DNA from 3 places in the Colwellia sp. BRX10-1 genome. Region 3 is predicted to be linked to each of the others. Evidence: predicted binding sites of a transcription regulator. Region 3 holds the regulator's gene; each other region holds the start of a gene.
What was found. Region 3 encodes MetJ, which represses methionine synthesis genes. Its sites were predicted from a motif close to TAGACGTCTAGACGTCTA; they were not measured.
Positions count from the first base shown of each region.

Region 1 (5,033 bases), on a different contig from region 3:
AAAAGTATGGCGGTGTTATTTGCTGATAGCACACCATCGCAGTCGCTGAGCAGTGAACAATACTTATCGCAAGCAAAACTGTTAAACCGAAGTTTACTGACAGGCACTTGGTTTGGTTTATTGTTTGATGAAGAAGAACGTAAACAATATCGAGCACCTTGGTTGGACATTCAGCAAGGGATCAGTGAATTACAAACATTGTGGATTATTCACCAGCAACTACAAACGTTAGATGAAAAACCTAAAAAACTCGTTTTATGGCAAGGAAGCAAAGTTGAAGGGTTACTCATTGCGTTAGACAGCTCCAGAAATATGGCGTTATTAACAAAGCCGTACTGGTTAGATGAGTCATAGCTGTTTATCAGTTCGAATAGAGAAAGGTTTTAGATAATGTTGAAGATAATTAGTAGGGTCATAAATTAATGAAGTGGGTTGTTAAATTAAGTTTATTGTTAAGTAGTTTTATTACCTGTGTAAGTTTGGCGAGTGTTTATAACCTCCCTGCCGCCAATTCAAGGTTAGTGGGTGAGGATATTACCCATAAAGCAGTAAAAGGCGATTACTTTCAAGCTTTAGCTGAAAATTATAACGTAGGTTTTTTTGCCTTACTTGCCGCTAACCCCGGTGTTGATCCTTTTTTATTGGCTCTTGATGATAATATTGTTATTCCTAAGCAGATGCTTCTACCCTTTGGCAAGCGTGAAGGTATTGTCATTAATCTCGCTGAGTTACGCTTGTACTACTACCCGAAAGGAGAGAAATTAGTTTACGTTTTCCCTGTGGGTATTGGTAGAGAAGGACTAGAAACACCACATTTAACCAGTACTATTGGCGACAAACGTAAAAACCCGAGTTGGCGTCCAACAGCAGAGATGCGCGCACGTTATTTTGCCGAACATGGCAAAGAGATGGTCAGAGAAGTACCCGCAGGACCCAATAATCCCTTTGGTAAATATGCATTACGTATTGGCACAAGTGAGTACCTACTTCATGGCTCCAATAAGCGCTTTGGTATCGGTATGCGAGCAAGCTCTGGCTGTATTCGTATGTACGATGATGACATAGAATGGTTATATAATAATATTCCCGTAGGCACACCTATTCGCATATTCGAACAGCCCATTAAAATGTCTTATGAACAGGAAGGCAAAAAGATAGAAGTACATCGTCCGTTGACGCCTGATGATGGCGCCGAAGTTGAATTAGCGATGACAAAGGCAGTAAAACATTTTATCGGTAATGATGCTCAAATGTTAAAAAAAGTGAGTTCACTACTAGCTAATCCAGAAGGTGTAGTCGTATCATTAAATTGAGCTTAAGTGATATTGTTAATTAGAGTGAAATAGAACTCCGTTAGGATGAATTCAAGCTCCGTTAGGATGAACTCAAACTTCGTTAGGATGAAGCCAAACGAAGTCATCCTGAACTTGTTTCAGGATCTGTACCTAACAACTAGAAGCCCAGATACTGAAATAAATTCAGCATGACGGGAATGGATACTGAAACAAGTTCAGTGTGAATCCAAACTCCATCAGCATGAACTCAAACTCCATCAGAATGAACCCAACCGCCGTCATCCTGAACTTGTTTCAGGATCTCGTACCTAACAACCCAAAGCCCAGATACTGAAATGAATTCAGCATGACGAGAGTGGAAATTGAAATAAATTCAGGATGACGAGAGTGGATACTGAAATAAATGCAGTATGTACTCAAACCCCATTAGAATGAACCCAATCGCCGTCATCCTGAACTTGTTTCAGGATCTCGTTCTTAACAACCCAAAGCCTAGATACTGAAATAAATTCAGCATGACGGGAATGGATACTGAAATAAATTCAGCATGACGAGAGTGGATACTGAAACAAGTTTAGTGTGAACCCAAACTCCATCAGCATGAACCTAACCGCCGTCATCCTGAACTTGTTTCAGGATCTGTACCTAACAACTAGAAGCCCAGATACTGAAATGAATTCAGCATGACGGGAGTGGAAGCTGAAACAAGTTCAGTATGACGGGAATGGATACTGAAATAAATTCAGCATGAATCCAAACTCCATCAGCATGAACTCAAACTCCATCAGAATGAACCCAACCTCCGTCATCCTGAACTTGTTTCAGGATCTCGTCCCTAACAACCCAAAGCCCAGATACTGAAATAAATTCAGCATGACGGGAATGGATACTGAAACAAGTTCAGTGTGAACCCAATCGCCATCAGCATGAACGCAAACACCATTAGCATGACTCAAAACGCTGTCATCCTGAACTCGTTTCAGGATCTCGTCCTTAACAACTTGAAGACCAGGTACTGAATTTATTTCAGCATGACGAGAATGGATACTGAAATAAATTCAGCATCAACGCAACACCCATCAGCGTGAACGCAAACACCATTAGCATGACTCAAAACGCCGTCATCCTGAACTCGTTTCAGGATCTCGTCCTTAACAACTCTAAGCCCAGATACTGAAACAAGTTCAGCATGACGGGAATGGAAACAGAAACAAGTTCGGCATGACGAGAGTGGAAACTGAAATAAATTCAGAATGAAACCAAACTCCGTCATCCTGGACTCATTTCAGTATTCTCGGGGCTGTAATAGGTTTTTTACACGTTCAAATGATAGCTCGTTAATGTGGTAATAAAAAAAACGAGACTTATTAAGTCTCGTTTTTTATTGTTTACGCTAAATACTCAAAAAACTAATGAAGAATACGTGCGCGTATTGTGCCGTCAATTTGTTTTAATTCACGTAATGCTAGTACACTATCTTGTGCTTCAATATCAATAACTACATAACCAATTTGATCATCTGTTTGTAAGTACTGTGCAGCAATATTAATATTGTGCTTAGCAAATGCTTGGTTAATTTGGGTTAACACACCCGGTTGGTTACGGTGTATATGTAATAAACGGCTTGTTCCCGTATGACCAGGCAAAGAAACTTCAGGGAAGTTTACTGCCGAAAGTGTTGAACCGTTGTCAGAGTATTTTGCCATTTTGCTGGCAACTTCTAAGCCGATATTCGACTGGGCTTCTTTCGTACTACCACCAATATGTGGCGTCAAAATAACGTTGTCGAATGCACGTAATGGTGAAATAAACTCTTCATCATTACCTTTGGGTTCAACAGGAAAAACATCGATTGCTGCGCCAGCGACTTTTTTACTTTTAAGCGCTTCAGCTAATGCATCAATATCAACGACAGTACCACGAGAAGCATTGATAAAAATAACACCGTCTTTCATGAGTGCAAATTCTTTTGCTGCCATCATGTTTTGCGTTTGAACCGTTTCAGGTACGTGTAAGCTAACTACATCAGCTTCTTTTAATAAAACTTTTAAACTTGATGCTTGGCTCGCATTACCTAACGGAAGTTTGGTTTCGATATCATAAAAGCGTACTCGCATACCTAAGGTTTCAGCTAAAATACCTAATTGCATGCCAATATGGCCGTAACCAATAATACCTAAGGTTTTGCCACGAGCTTCTACCGAGCCAGCCGCAGATTTATTCCATTCACCGCGATGAGCTTTAGCGCTTTTTTCAGGAATACCACGTAATAATAATAAGGTTTCACCTAAGACTAGTTCGGCAACCGATCGTGTATTTGAAAACGGGGCATTAAATACTGGAATGCCACGTTTTTGTGCCGCTTTAATTTCAACTTGGTTAGTACCTATACAGAAACAACCAATAGCCGCGAGTTTTTTTGCATGGCTTAGTACATGGTCAGTTAACTGAGTACGAGAACGAATACCAATAAAGTGAACATTAGCAATTTTTTTGATCAAATCTTCTTCAGCAAGCGATGTACTAATACATTCAATATTGCTGTAGCCTTTCATTTTTAACTCTTCAACAGCGCTCGGGTGGACACCTTCAAGTAATAAAATCTTAATTTTTTCTTTTGCTAATGAATTATTGCTCATTTTCTAATATCTCATGTAGGACTATAGTGGTCATTGCCTTAACCAAATATAAAGTGTTTAGATGGCTAGATTTCTAAACTAGCATATAGTGTATAAACTCTAAAGATTTATTTTATGAGTTTTGCGCCATCTTGAGTGCCTAAAATTAAAACATCAGCGCCACGTAGTGCAAATAAACCATTAGTAACAACACCTACAATGGCATTAATATCGCTTTCAAGTTTTTTAGGATCAAGTATCTCTAAGTTATGCACATCGAGAATCACACAACCGTTATCGGTAATTACGCCTTGGCGATAAACCGGGTCACCACCTAGTTTAACTAATTCGCGCGCTACATAGCTTCGTGCCATTGGAATAACTTCTACCGGTAAAGGAAATTTTCCTAGCATTTTTACTTGTTTACTTTCATCGGCAATACAGACAAATGTTTTTGCTACAGCCGCGACAATTTTCTCTCGGGTTAGTGCTGCACCACCACCTTTTATCATCGACAGATATTCAGTAATTTCATCGGCGCCATCAACATAAACATCAACGCTACCAACATTATTCAATTCAAACACTTCGATACCATGGGCTTTCAATCTTTGAGTCGACGCTTCAGAGCTAGAAACAGCACCTTCAATGTCGTCTTTGATTGTTGCTAGGGCGTCAATAAAGTGATTAACAGTAGACCCGGTGCCTACGCCAACAATGGTATCGTTTTTAATAAATTCGAGTGCTTTAAGGGCTGCTGCCTTCTTCATTTCATCTTGTGTCATGTGAATCCTAATTAGCGAGGGGAAATTAGGTAGAAGTATATCAGCAGATGATTAAATATCGAAGTTATAGCTGGTTGTAGGGGTGATAATTTTAGGCAGTGGAATATCCCAACTTTCAAAGGGAATAGTGTTAACTTTTTGGCAATCGTGAGCTAAGCCAACTGGTAAGGGTTTAGCTTGTTTGTTTTGTTGATATTGAGCATGCCAAGCCGAAAGTGTTCGGTCATAAAAACCACCGCCCATGCCTAAGCGATTACCATATCGGTCAAAGGCGACTAAGGGGGTAAAAATAACATCAAGCTGAGCGACCGTTATTATATCTTGAACGTTAAGCT
Region 1 covers NZ_JACGWC010000001.1:57,616-62,648, reverse strand. Annotated here, with positions in the region: gene H4J75_RS00280 (CYTH domain-containing protein) at 1-354, shown strand, start outside; gene H4J75_RS00275 (L,D-transpeptidase family protein) at 423-1,313, shown strand; gene serA (phosphoglycerate dehydrogenase) at 2,705-3,934, opposite strand; gene rpiA (ribose-5-phosphate isomerase RpiA) at 4,042-4,698, opposite strand; gene H4J75_RS00260 (5-formyltetrahydrofolate cyclo-ligase) at 4,750-5,033, opposite strand, start outside.
Region 1: the regulator MetJ is predicted to act here: its motif matches at 3,993-4,010, upstream of serA (phosphoglycerate dehydrogenase).

Region 2 (5,033 bases), on a different contig from region 3:
AGAAGACTTAATTAACCAAGGTGGCTTAGCACTATTAACCGCAATCATTGTTATCTTAATGTATTTGTCTTTTAGATTTGAATGGCGTTTAGCCGCGGGGGCTGTTATTGCGCTTTTTCATGATGTGCTTATTGTACTGGGGCTTTTTGCATGGTTTGGTATCCCCTTTGATTTAACAATATTAGCGAGTTTATTAGCTATTGTAGGGTACTCGTTAAATGACTCTATTATTGTCGGTGACAAAATCAGAGAAATAATGAAATCTACCCATGACACCACAATAGATGAAGTGATCAATCAAGCTATTAAATCAACTTTAGTGCGAACGATGATCACCTCAGGAACAACCTTAGTGACTATTATGGCTGTATGGGGTTTTGCCGGGGAGTCTTTAGCGGGGTTTTCTATTGCGCTATTTTCAGGGATTTTAGTGGGCACTTTCTCTTCTATTGTAATTGCGGCAACAGTGCCACAATTACTCGGGCTAACCGCTGATTATTATCAACAAAAAGAGCTAGAGGTTTGTCCTTTACCCTAATATAAACGGTTTGAGAGGAAATTGGCAACACTAGGATATTTGCACTTAAGTCCATATCCTAGTGTTAAACGTTACTGTCTTTAAAGTTGGTTACTGTTCAAAAATTGAAGCCAGTCTGACTTTATAAAGATTATTGGTTGACCCATAAAACTCAATAGTCTGTTCAAATACAAAACCAAGCTTTTTTAATAATACGTTAGAGGGAGTATTTTCTAGTGCGGTGATCGCGACAACATTTGCCGCATAATTATTGTCATAAGCAACTTTTAATACGGCTAATGAGGCTTCTCGAGCAAAGCCTTGCGAACAATATTCAGGTAACAAGGCATAACCTAAGTCAGGGAATTCCAATTCAGGCCGCTTTAACAAACCACAGAGTCCAATCGGTGTGTTATCACTTTTCAAAGCGACTAAATTTAGCCCAAAACCCTGTTCGCTATAGCTTGCTAGTGGACCATTAACTAAGTAGGCAATTGCATCTTTAGTCTCTCTAACCCCTTTATCACCAATGTTTTTAATAAAAGCATCATCATTCAATAATTGCAGAACAAATTCATGGTCCTGCTCATTCAGGTGCCTAATGGTTAACCTTTGTGTTGTGCATAGCAGCATGTAAATTCCAAACTTTTAACGCGTAAAGCCTAAGCTTTATTTTTTAATAAAATACTGTCTAAGATTTATTTTCTAAGGCAGTGTTCAATCTATCAAAGCCTCGAGCAAGGTCGGCAATTAAGTCATCAACATCCTCTAAACCTATATGCAGGCGAATTAATGGATATTCATAATTCCACTTTGTCGCTGTTCGCAAACGGCCAACATTGGTATTACCCAAAATTAAACTTTCAAAACCGCCCCACGAATAGCCCATTTTAAAATGTTCCATACCATCAAGTAAGGCATTAAGTGATTGCTTATCACCGCGGGTTAACACAAATGAAAACAAACCGTTAGCACCAGTAAAGTCACGCTTAAAATATTCATGGCCCGGACACGATTCGAATGCAGGATGAAGAATAACATCAACTTCTTCGCGTGTTGCTAACCAATTAGCCACTTTTAGCGCACTAATTTGATGTTGTTTTAAACGCACACCTAAGGTACGAATGCCACGCATTGCCAAATATAGATCATCGGGTGAAGTACATTGCCCCATCAGATAACTGTTTTCACGCAGTTGTGGCCAATACTCTTCAGTGGCTATTGCCGTACCTAACATCACATCTGAATGACCAACGATATATTTAGTCGCTGCTTGAATCGAAATATCGACACCATAATCAAAAGGTTGAAAATTAACCCCTGCAGCCCAAGTATTATCGAGCATAACCATACAGCCATGCTGGTGAGCAACTTCAGCTATACCGGGAACATCTTGAACTTCCATGGTAATAGAGCCAGGAGACTCTAAGAAAATAAGTCGGGTGTTTTCTTTAATAAGTCCGGCTATATCTCGGCCAATAGTTGGATCGTAATAAGTCGTTTCAACGCCAATATTGACCAATATTTTATCGCAAAAATCACGCGTGGGTTCATAAGCCGTATCGACCATAAGGATATGGTCACCGGTTTTAACAAACGAAAGAATAGCATTAGTGATCGCCGCAGTACCCGATGGATAAATGGCACAACCAGCGCCGCCTTCGAGATCAGTCATAGCATCGGCGAAAGCAAAAGCCGTTGAGGTGCCTCTTCTGCCATAGAAAAGTACTTGATTACCACGATTTGCTGTTGCGTGATTCATTTCTTTAACCGTATTAAAAACAACGGTTGATGCACGTTCTACTGGGGGATTAACAACGCCACGTGTCCATTTTGATTTTCGTCCCGCATTGACTATTTTGGTATCGTTGATCATGATCTTTCATCCTAAAACATAAAATTCATTTAGCCATCTAAATAGCTAACTCAATAAAGTCACCTTATGATCTTTCCAAGCATGATGCACGATTTATTTATATTAATTAAAACAGCAGAGGCTATTGAAACAAGTTCATTTGATCACTGGTTAATTTTTCGAAACTACTCCCGACAAAAGGTAAAATAGCATCAGCAACGGTCGCTAATTGCCGATCGATATAAAACTGGTAATCGAGTGGCGCGTTAACATAACCTTTTGCTTGCGGTCCAGAAGTCGTGATCAAGTACTCTATCCAACCACGTTGCTGATATTTTAGCGGTTGCTTATTTATCTTGTTTATATCATCGGCTAAACGTGCCGCTTTCACATGTGGAGGCACGTTTTTAACGTAATGATCTAACTGCCTACGAATGCGTTTACGATACACCAGTAAATGATCTAATTGTCCTGCTGATGTTTGAGTAACAATATTGCGTACATAGTCAGCAAAAGGTTCGCCATTAAATATTTTTAAATACAACTCTCGTTGAAAAGTTTTAGCCAGTTCAGTCCAATCGGTGCGGACACTTTCTAAGCCTTTAAAAATCAATTCTGATGAGCCATTCTTTTCTACAATGCCAGCATAACGCTTCTTAGTACCGACATCTTGCCCTCTGATGGTTGGCATCAAAAATTGGCTAAAATGTGTTTCAAACTCAATTTCAAGTTGGCTTTCTATCGCAAATTCTTTTTTAAGCGTTGCTTGCCACCTAAGATTAATTTTATCTTGTAAGGTTTTACCCAGCTTTTGACATTGCTGGTGACTAAAATCATCGTCAACACTGACGAAAATAGAATCGGTATCGCCATAAATAACTTGATAACCATCATCTTCTAGCCACATTTTAGTGGTGATTAATAATTCATGGCTTCGTTTAGTGATTGAACCGGATAAACGAGGATCAAAAAATCGGCATCCCGTTGAACCTAATACTCCATAAAACGAATTCATAATAATTTTTATTGCTTGTGACAATGCCGCATTTTTATCTTTTTTAGCGATATCACGCTCTAACCACAGCTCATTAATAATGTCAGGTAAAAAATGTTTATCCCTAGAGAAATAAGCACCATCAAAACCTTTGATACTAGTTTCAGGTGATTGTAAGCCTTCAATTAGGCCCATAGGATCAATATTAAAACTTCGAATAATTGAGGGGTAAAGACTTTTAAAATCAAGTACTAAGACATTTTTATATAAACCCGGAATAGAGTCCATCACATAACCACCAGGAGAAATTAGCCCTTGCAAGCCATCGCCCATATTGGGCGCAATATAACCACTACGGTGTAATTTAGGTAAATATAAATTAGTAAACGCTGCCACAGAGCCGCCAATACGGTCTATAGATAAACCAGTTAGTTTGGCGCGCAAACGCGTGAATTCTAGTAATAGAGATTGTTCAAAGATCAGGGTAACTAAATGGCAATCTTCAAGGTTATAAGCGGCTAAAGCTAGCTTGTCATTGGCAAAGTTGTCGTTAATCTCTTGCATTCTATTGTCAACATCATCAACTTTTTTCCCTTTACCTAATAAGGCATTGGCAACAAAATCAAGGGAAAAACTTGGAAAGTTATAAGTCGCGTTTTTTAGTAAATCAATACCATCAAGGACCACTCTGCCAGCGACATCAATAAATTTTTGCTCATTTTGACTACCACCTGCCGAACGTGTTCGCCAACGAGGCGACTTATCATTGCGGCCGATATTAAAAGGGATATTATAAATATCACAGCGTTTTTGTAGCAAATTAAAATCAAAGTTAATCACGTTCCAACCAATAAAAATGTCGGGATCGTGGATTTTTATCCAAGCGATCAGCTCAGCTAGCAGCGCTTGTTCATTGTGAAACCAAACGATGTGCTCTGCGATTTCTGTCGCCTCAGCGTCGGATAACTTGGACTGCGTTATTTTTGCTAAAAACTTGTTTTGATCACCGATCATCAAAACACATTTTATCGGCTTACCATCAGACATTTTATGCGAATGTAAACCAATAGAATAAAGCTCCCCTGCCATTGAACACTCAATATCAAGTGATACCATAGTTAACGCAATATCATCAAGTAACTGAGTCTTATCCGTTGCACGGCATTTGTCACTATAAAAGGTAGCAAAGTTAGTCTGTGAAAACTGTTTGGCAGATTCGGTTATCGATAAAGCTGTTAACCGAGGGATAAATTCAATACCAGCGGTAATAAAGCGCTCCATTAAAAAACGTTCATCGGGGCGAAAATCGTCTTCATAGCATTTTATCTGGGCTTGTTTTAAAACATCGCGTGCGCGATAGAATTCACGCATCGTTGAAAAATAAAAACCACTGACAAGTTGTTGATTAAAGGTTTTAAGCGTAAGCGGGGTAACTTTAGCCGTTACTATTCGCTGCTCCGACAGGAGACTTTGCGCGCGTACTTGCTGCGTTTGTTCAACAAAAAATAATGCCTGTTGATTTTGCACAATAACATTAACAGCACCTTTAAGGGTTTTAATCCATAAAGACAATTCGATACCTTGTTTGGTATCATAAGCTTGACGAGTTAATAAAAAGCCATAATTCAAGCTGGGCGTTAATTTTTCTACAGTTAATGACATTAATT
Region 2 covers NZ_JACGWC010000009.1:74,872-79,904, reverse strand. Annotated here, with positions in the region: gene secF (protein translocase subunit SecF) at 1-538, shown strand, start outside; gene H4J75_RS09780 (GNAT family N-acetyltransferase) at 629-1,150, opposite strand; gene H4J75_RS09775 (cystathionine beta-lyase) at 1,209-2,393, opposite strand; gene H4J75_RS09770 (DNA polymerase II) at 2,515-5,028, opposite strand.
Region 2: the regulator MetJ is predicted to act here: its motif matches at 2,424-2,441, upstream of H4J75_RS09775 (cystathionine beta-lyase).

Region 3 (5,033 bases):
TGCCATCAACGTCAGTCCATAGGGTAACATTCAGCGCGCCCGACAGTGATGCAATAATTGTTGCTGAATAGTCACTACCATTACGACCTAAAGTACAGGTTTCACCTTGAGAATTTTTAGTGATATAGCCAGTAATAACCGCCAACTTTCCTTTTTGTAAGTTCTGCTGAAAATTTTGACTACTTTGCTGATTGTCGACTGCACAGTCTTTATCATTATTGATAACCAGAAAGTCACGCGCATCAATAGCATAACTTGGACAAACTTTTTCACTTAACACCGCCGATAATAAACGCGCCGACCACAGCTCACCAAATGCCAGCATATCTGCATGGTGTTGGCTTGGCTGATCAGATAACCAAGCCGTTAATTGTGTTATATCATCAGACAAAACCTTGATAAGGTCTGCTGCACTGCTAGGGTTCAATAACTCACCAATTAATGTGCTTTGTGATTTCTCTAGTGTTTCAATAGCCAAAAACAGCTCGTCACTTTTTTCAAGTGCGAGTTTATAAATATTGAATAAGTCATCCGTAGTGTTTCCATTTGCCGAAACAACAACTAAATCATTTAATTGACAGTTTTGACGAATAATATCAACCACACGTTCAATACATTGGGTAGTTGCTAAGCTACTGCCACCAAATTTATGTACATGAATAGCATGCTTCGCCAGTTGATTATTCCCTGATGATAATTGTTCTACTGTATTTGACTGTGTCATTTTCACTCATTAATTCTTCTACTAAAAATAGTCTACAACTTTAAATTTGGCTTGCCGATAAAGCTTGTTCTAAGTCATTAATAATATCACTAACATCTTCAATACCGACAGAAATTCGGATTAAAGATTGAGTAATACCCGCTGCAATTTGTGCTTCAATTTCCATACCTGCATGGGTCATCGTTGATGGATGACTGATTAAACTTTCAACGCCACCTAATGACTGTGCCAAGGTAAAGAGTGATAAGTTGTCAAAGAGTACTTTAACCGCTTCAACACCACCTTTTATTTCGAAACTCATCATAGCGCCAAAATCTTTTTGCTGACGCTTAGCAATTTCGTGTCCCGGGTGATTTTTTAAACCAGGAAAGTATACCGCGTTAATTGCTCGATGATTTTCTAAGTATTTTGCAACAGCATTAGCATTTTCTTGATGCTGTTTCATGCGCAGTGGTAAGGTTTTTAAGCCACGTAATGCCAGATAGCTGTCGAAAGGTGAGCCAGTAATACCAATACAATTTGCCCACCACGCTAGCTCTTCACCCAGTTCTTTTTCTTTTGTTACTAACACCCCACCCACAACATCACTATGACCATTAATATATTTAGTTGTCGAGTGAAAAACAATATCAGCACCTAATAATAGCGGTTGCTGTAACAAGGGAGAAAGAAACGTATTATCTACTGCCACTAAAGCACCAACAGCATGACTGGCTTGAGTAACCTTTTTTATATCAACCAGCCGTAATAATGGGTTACTGGGTGACTCAATCAAAACTAATCTTGGCTTTTGTTCAAGCGCTTGCGCTAACGCTTGATCATCGTTTTGATCAACAACAAGCACATTAAATAAGCCACGTTTTGCTAGGTGGGTAAACAAGCGATAACTTCCACCATAGCAATCATGTGGAATAACAACCGTATCTTTTGTTGTCAGTAACTGACAAATTAAGTGCACCGCTGACATTCCTGTGCTGGTAACAATGCCTACAGCCCCCTGCTCTAAATCAGCGATAGCTTGTGCAAACGTGCTTCGAGTGGGGTTGCCTGTTCTGGAATAATCAAATTGGCGCTTATTGTTGAAGCCTTTTAAAGCATAAGTACTCGATAAATGAATGGCAGGAACAACCGCACCGTGATGTTCATCACTATTAATGCCGGCTCTAACAGCTAATGTTGCTGGTTTTTTGCTTGTCATTTTTTGCTCCAATCGGGCAGTAAAATCAAATAGATGTTTGGACGTCTATAACTCTAAACGCTTTACTTTTGTCGGTCAAGAACTTTAGACTTCTAAACTTCTACACATTCGTTATTGACTCAACGCCAACAACCAGTAAAATCTAACTTATAAAAAGTAATTTAGCTAAACAAAGGTAATTAAATGGCAAAGTGGAATGGCGATTATATAAAACCATACGCCGAACATGGTAAAAAAAGTGAGCAAGTTAAAAAAATCACGGTCTCAATCCCGTTGCGGGTACTGAAAGTGTTAACGGATGAACGTACTCGTCGGCAAGTTAACAACTTACGCCATGCAACTAACAGCGAATTGTTATGTGAAGCTTTTCTGCATGCTTTTACCGGACAGCCTCTTCCTGATGATGGCGATTTAACAAAAGACAATACAGAGATGCTACCTAAAAGTGTGCGCGAAGCGTTAATAGCAAAAGGTATTACCGACTTCAGTCAATTTGAAATTGAAGACGAGTAGCTTAGGGTTTTAATACACTTCCTTAAAAAGACGCTCTGGCGTCTTTTTTTATGCCCATACGGTAAGCATCTACAATAGCCAGTAACCAACAAGTTAATAGTGTATAGGTTAATGTACTCATTAAGATAGGGTCAACAATAATGGGATTTTTTGACATCTCAGCGATCAGTGCTTGGCTATTGAGCGCAACGTCACCTGATTTAACTTTATTAATAAGTGGCTGATATTGCCTCATCACTTCTTCAATATACAAATATACCGTCACAGAAAAACTTAAAATAAATAACGTAGCCCGTCGATAAGCGTGACACATTAGTTGGCCAATACCCGGGTAAACAAGTGCTGAGAGTAAAACGGCTTTCGTTGAAGTTTTCATTGTTATTCGTCCTACTCAATATTGTCATGCTTTGCCATCGGTGACATTGGCTAAATAGATGCTGTTACTAATGATTTATCTGGAACATAAATGACGTAGAAGAGGTAACTGCTCCTGCGTTAACCTACTTCTTAATTCCTACTTTCTGCGTCCATCTAGTCACTGCACCGTGACCTACTATTTGTCATAAATAAAAAAAGGAGAGTCGAGCTCTCCTTTTACAGCGTTATTAATAAATACTACTGATTATTCCATATAGTTTTCAGGTAATTCTAGGGCTGCCACTCCAGACTCAACCGCCGCTTTAGCAACGGCAAGCGCTACTCGACCACACAAACGTGGATCCATCGGCTTAGGAATAATATACTCCTTACCAAAGGTCAAACTTTTCTCACCACTAGCATCTAACACTTCTTGCGAAACAGGTTCCTTTGCTAATTCACGAATTGCATGAACAGCGGCAATTTTCATCTCATCGTTAATCGTTCTAGCGCGAACATCTAAAGCGCCACGAAAAATAAAAGGAAAACATAACACATTATTGACCTGGTTAGGGTAATCAGAGCGACCCGTAGCAATAATAAGATCATCACGAACAGCAAGCGCTAATGAGGGTTTTATTTCAGGATCTGGGTTTGAACAAGCAAAGATAATTGGATTGGGTGCCATTAATTTTACATGCTCAGCAGAAAGTAGATTAGGTCCAGAAACACCAACAAATACATCTGCGCCATCGATAACATCTTCAAGGGTACGTTTATCAGTATTATTAGCAAACATACGCTTATATTCGTTAAGATCATCACGTCGGGTGTGAATGACACCTTTAGTATCAAGCATGTAGATTTTTTCGCGCTGAGCGCCACATTTGATTAATAGTTCCATACAAGCAATCGCTGCTGCGCCTGCGCCAAGACAAATAATGTTGGCATCTTTAATACTTTTACCTTGGATTTCCAAGGCATTGATCATTCCAGCAGCAGTAACAATAGCCGTACCATGTTGGTCATCGTGAAATACCGGTATTTTACAACGTTCAATAAGTGCCTTTTCAATAGCAAAACACTCTGGTGCTTTAATATCTTCTAAGTTAATACCACCAAAACTGTCAGCGATATTGGCGACCGTATTTATAAATTCTTCAACTGTCTTATGTTTAACTTCGATATCAAATGAATTAATACCTGCAAATCGCTTAAATAATAATGCTTTGCCTTCCATTACCGGCTTAGCCGCCATACCACCTAGATTACCTAACCCTAAAATAGCGGTACCATTGGTAATAACAGCGACGGTATTGCCTTTGCCCGTATATTTGTAAACATCATCGGGATTTGCCGCAATTGCGCGAACCGGTTCAGCAACACCTGGGCTATAGGCGAGTGCTAAATCACGGCTAGTTTCAGCGGCCGTGGTTAATTCAACACTTATTTTTCCAGGTGTTGGGAATTGATGGTAATCAAGTGCTTGTTGGCGAAAGTCAGTCATGATTGATCCTATGCGTTAGGTGAATTTATTGTCTTATATATGCCATTTTTCACGTTTTATTTTGTTTATATACAGCATAGTTTTATAGACTCGTTATCAATCAAGATACACCTTTGTCTGTGATCTTTAAAAAGTAACGGGTATATACTATTGTAATCTTACATTTTGTTCCAACGTTATTCTTATATAAAAAAGTGCTAGAAGCTATAACAAACATACCCTTAGCCCTTTTGTATTGCACATCATAAAACTAAATATTCGCTATACAGCTTAATCTATTCACCGTATTTTATGACCACTTTTATAAACTTCTTTGACTTAAAAAATTTAGCCATCGATTTTCCTTTTTTTCAATACACAACAACGAATTTATCGGTGAAGTTATCCAATTAATAATTAATCTTCATCAACGTTGTCACTATCGCTTATAACCTTGATTAATTGCTTTTGAATTTATATTCAATAATGGCTGTTGAAATAATTTATTTTAGGTAAAAAAAAACCACCTCAGGGGTGGTTTTTTTCGTCTTATTTTAGAAAAAAATTATTCGCTGTAATTACTCAGCAAACGGGTTTACTAAAATAATGGTTTCATTACGATCTGGACCTGTTGAAATAATATCAACCGGTACACCTGTTAATTCTTCAATACGCTTAATGTAAGCGATCGCATTAGCAGGTAAAGCGTCACGAGAAGTTGCGCCAACAGTAACTTCAGACCAACCTGGCATTTC
Region 3 covers NZ_JACGWC010000003.1:235,310-240,342, reverse strand. Annotated here, with positions in the region: gene metL (bifunctional aspartate kinase/homoserine dehydrogenase II) at 1-724, opposite strand, end outside; gene metB (cystathionine gamma-synthase) at 765-1,922, opposite strand; gene metJ (met regulon transcriptional regulator MetJ) at 2,106-2,435, shown strand; gene H4J75_RS04900 (hypothetical protein) at 2,458-2,811, opposite strand; gene H4J75_RS04895 (malic enzyme-like NAD(P)-binding protein) at 3,058-4,299, opposite strand; gene H4J75_RS04890 (adenylosuccinate synthase) at 4,857-5,033, opposite strand, start outside.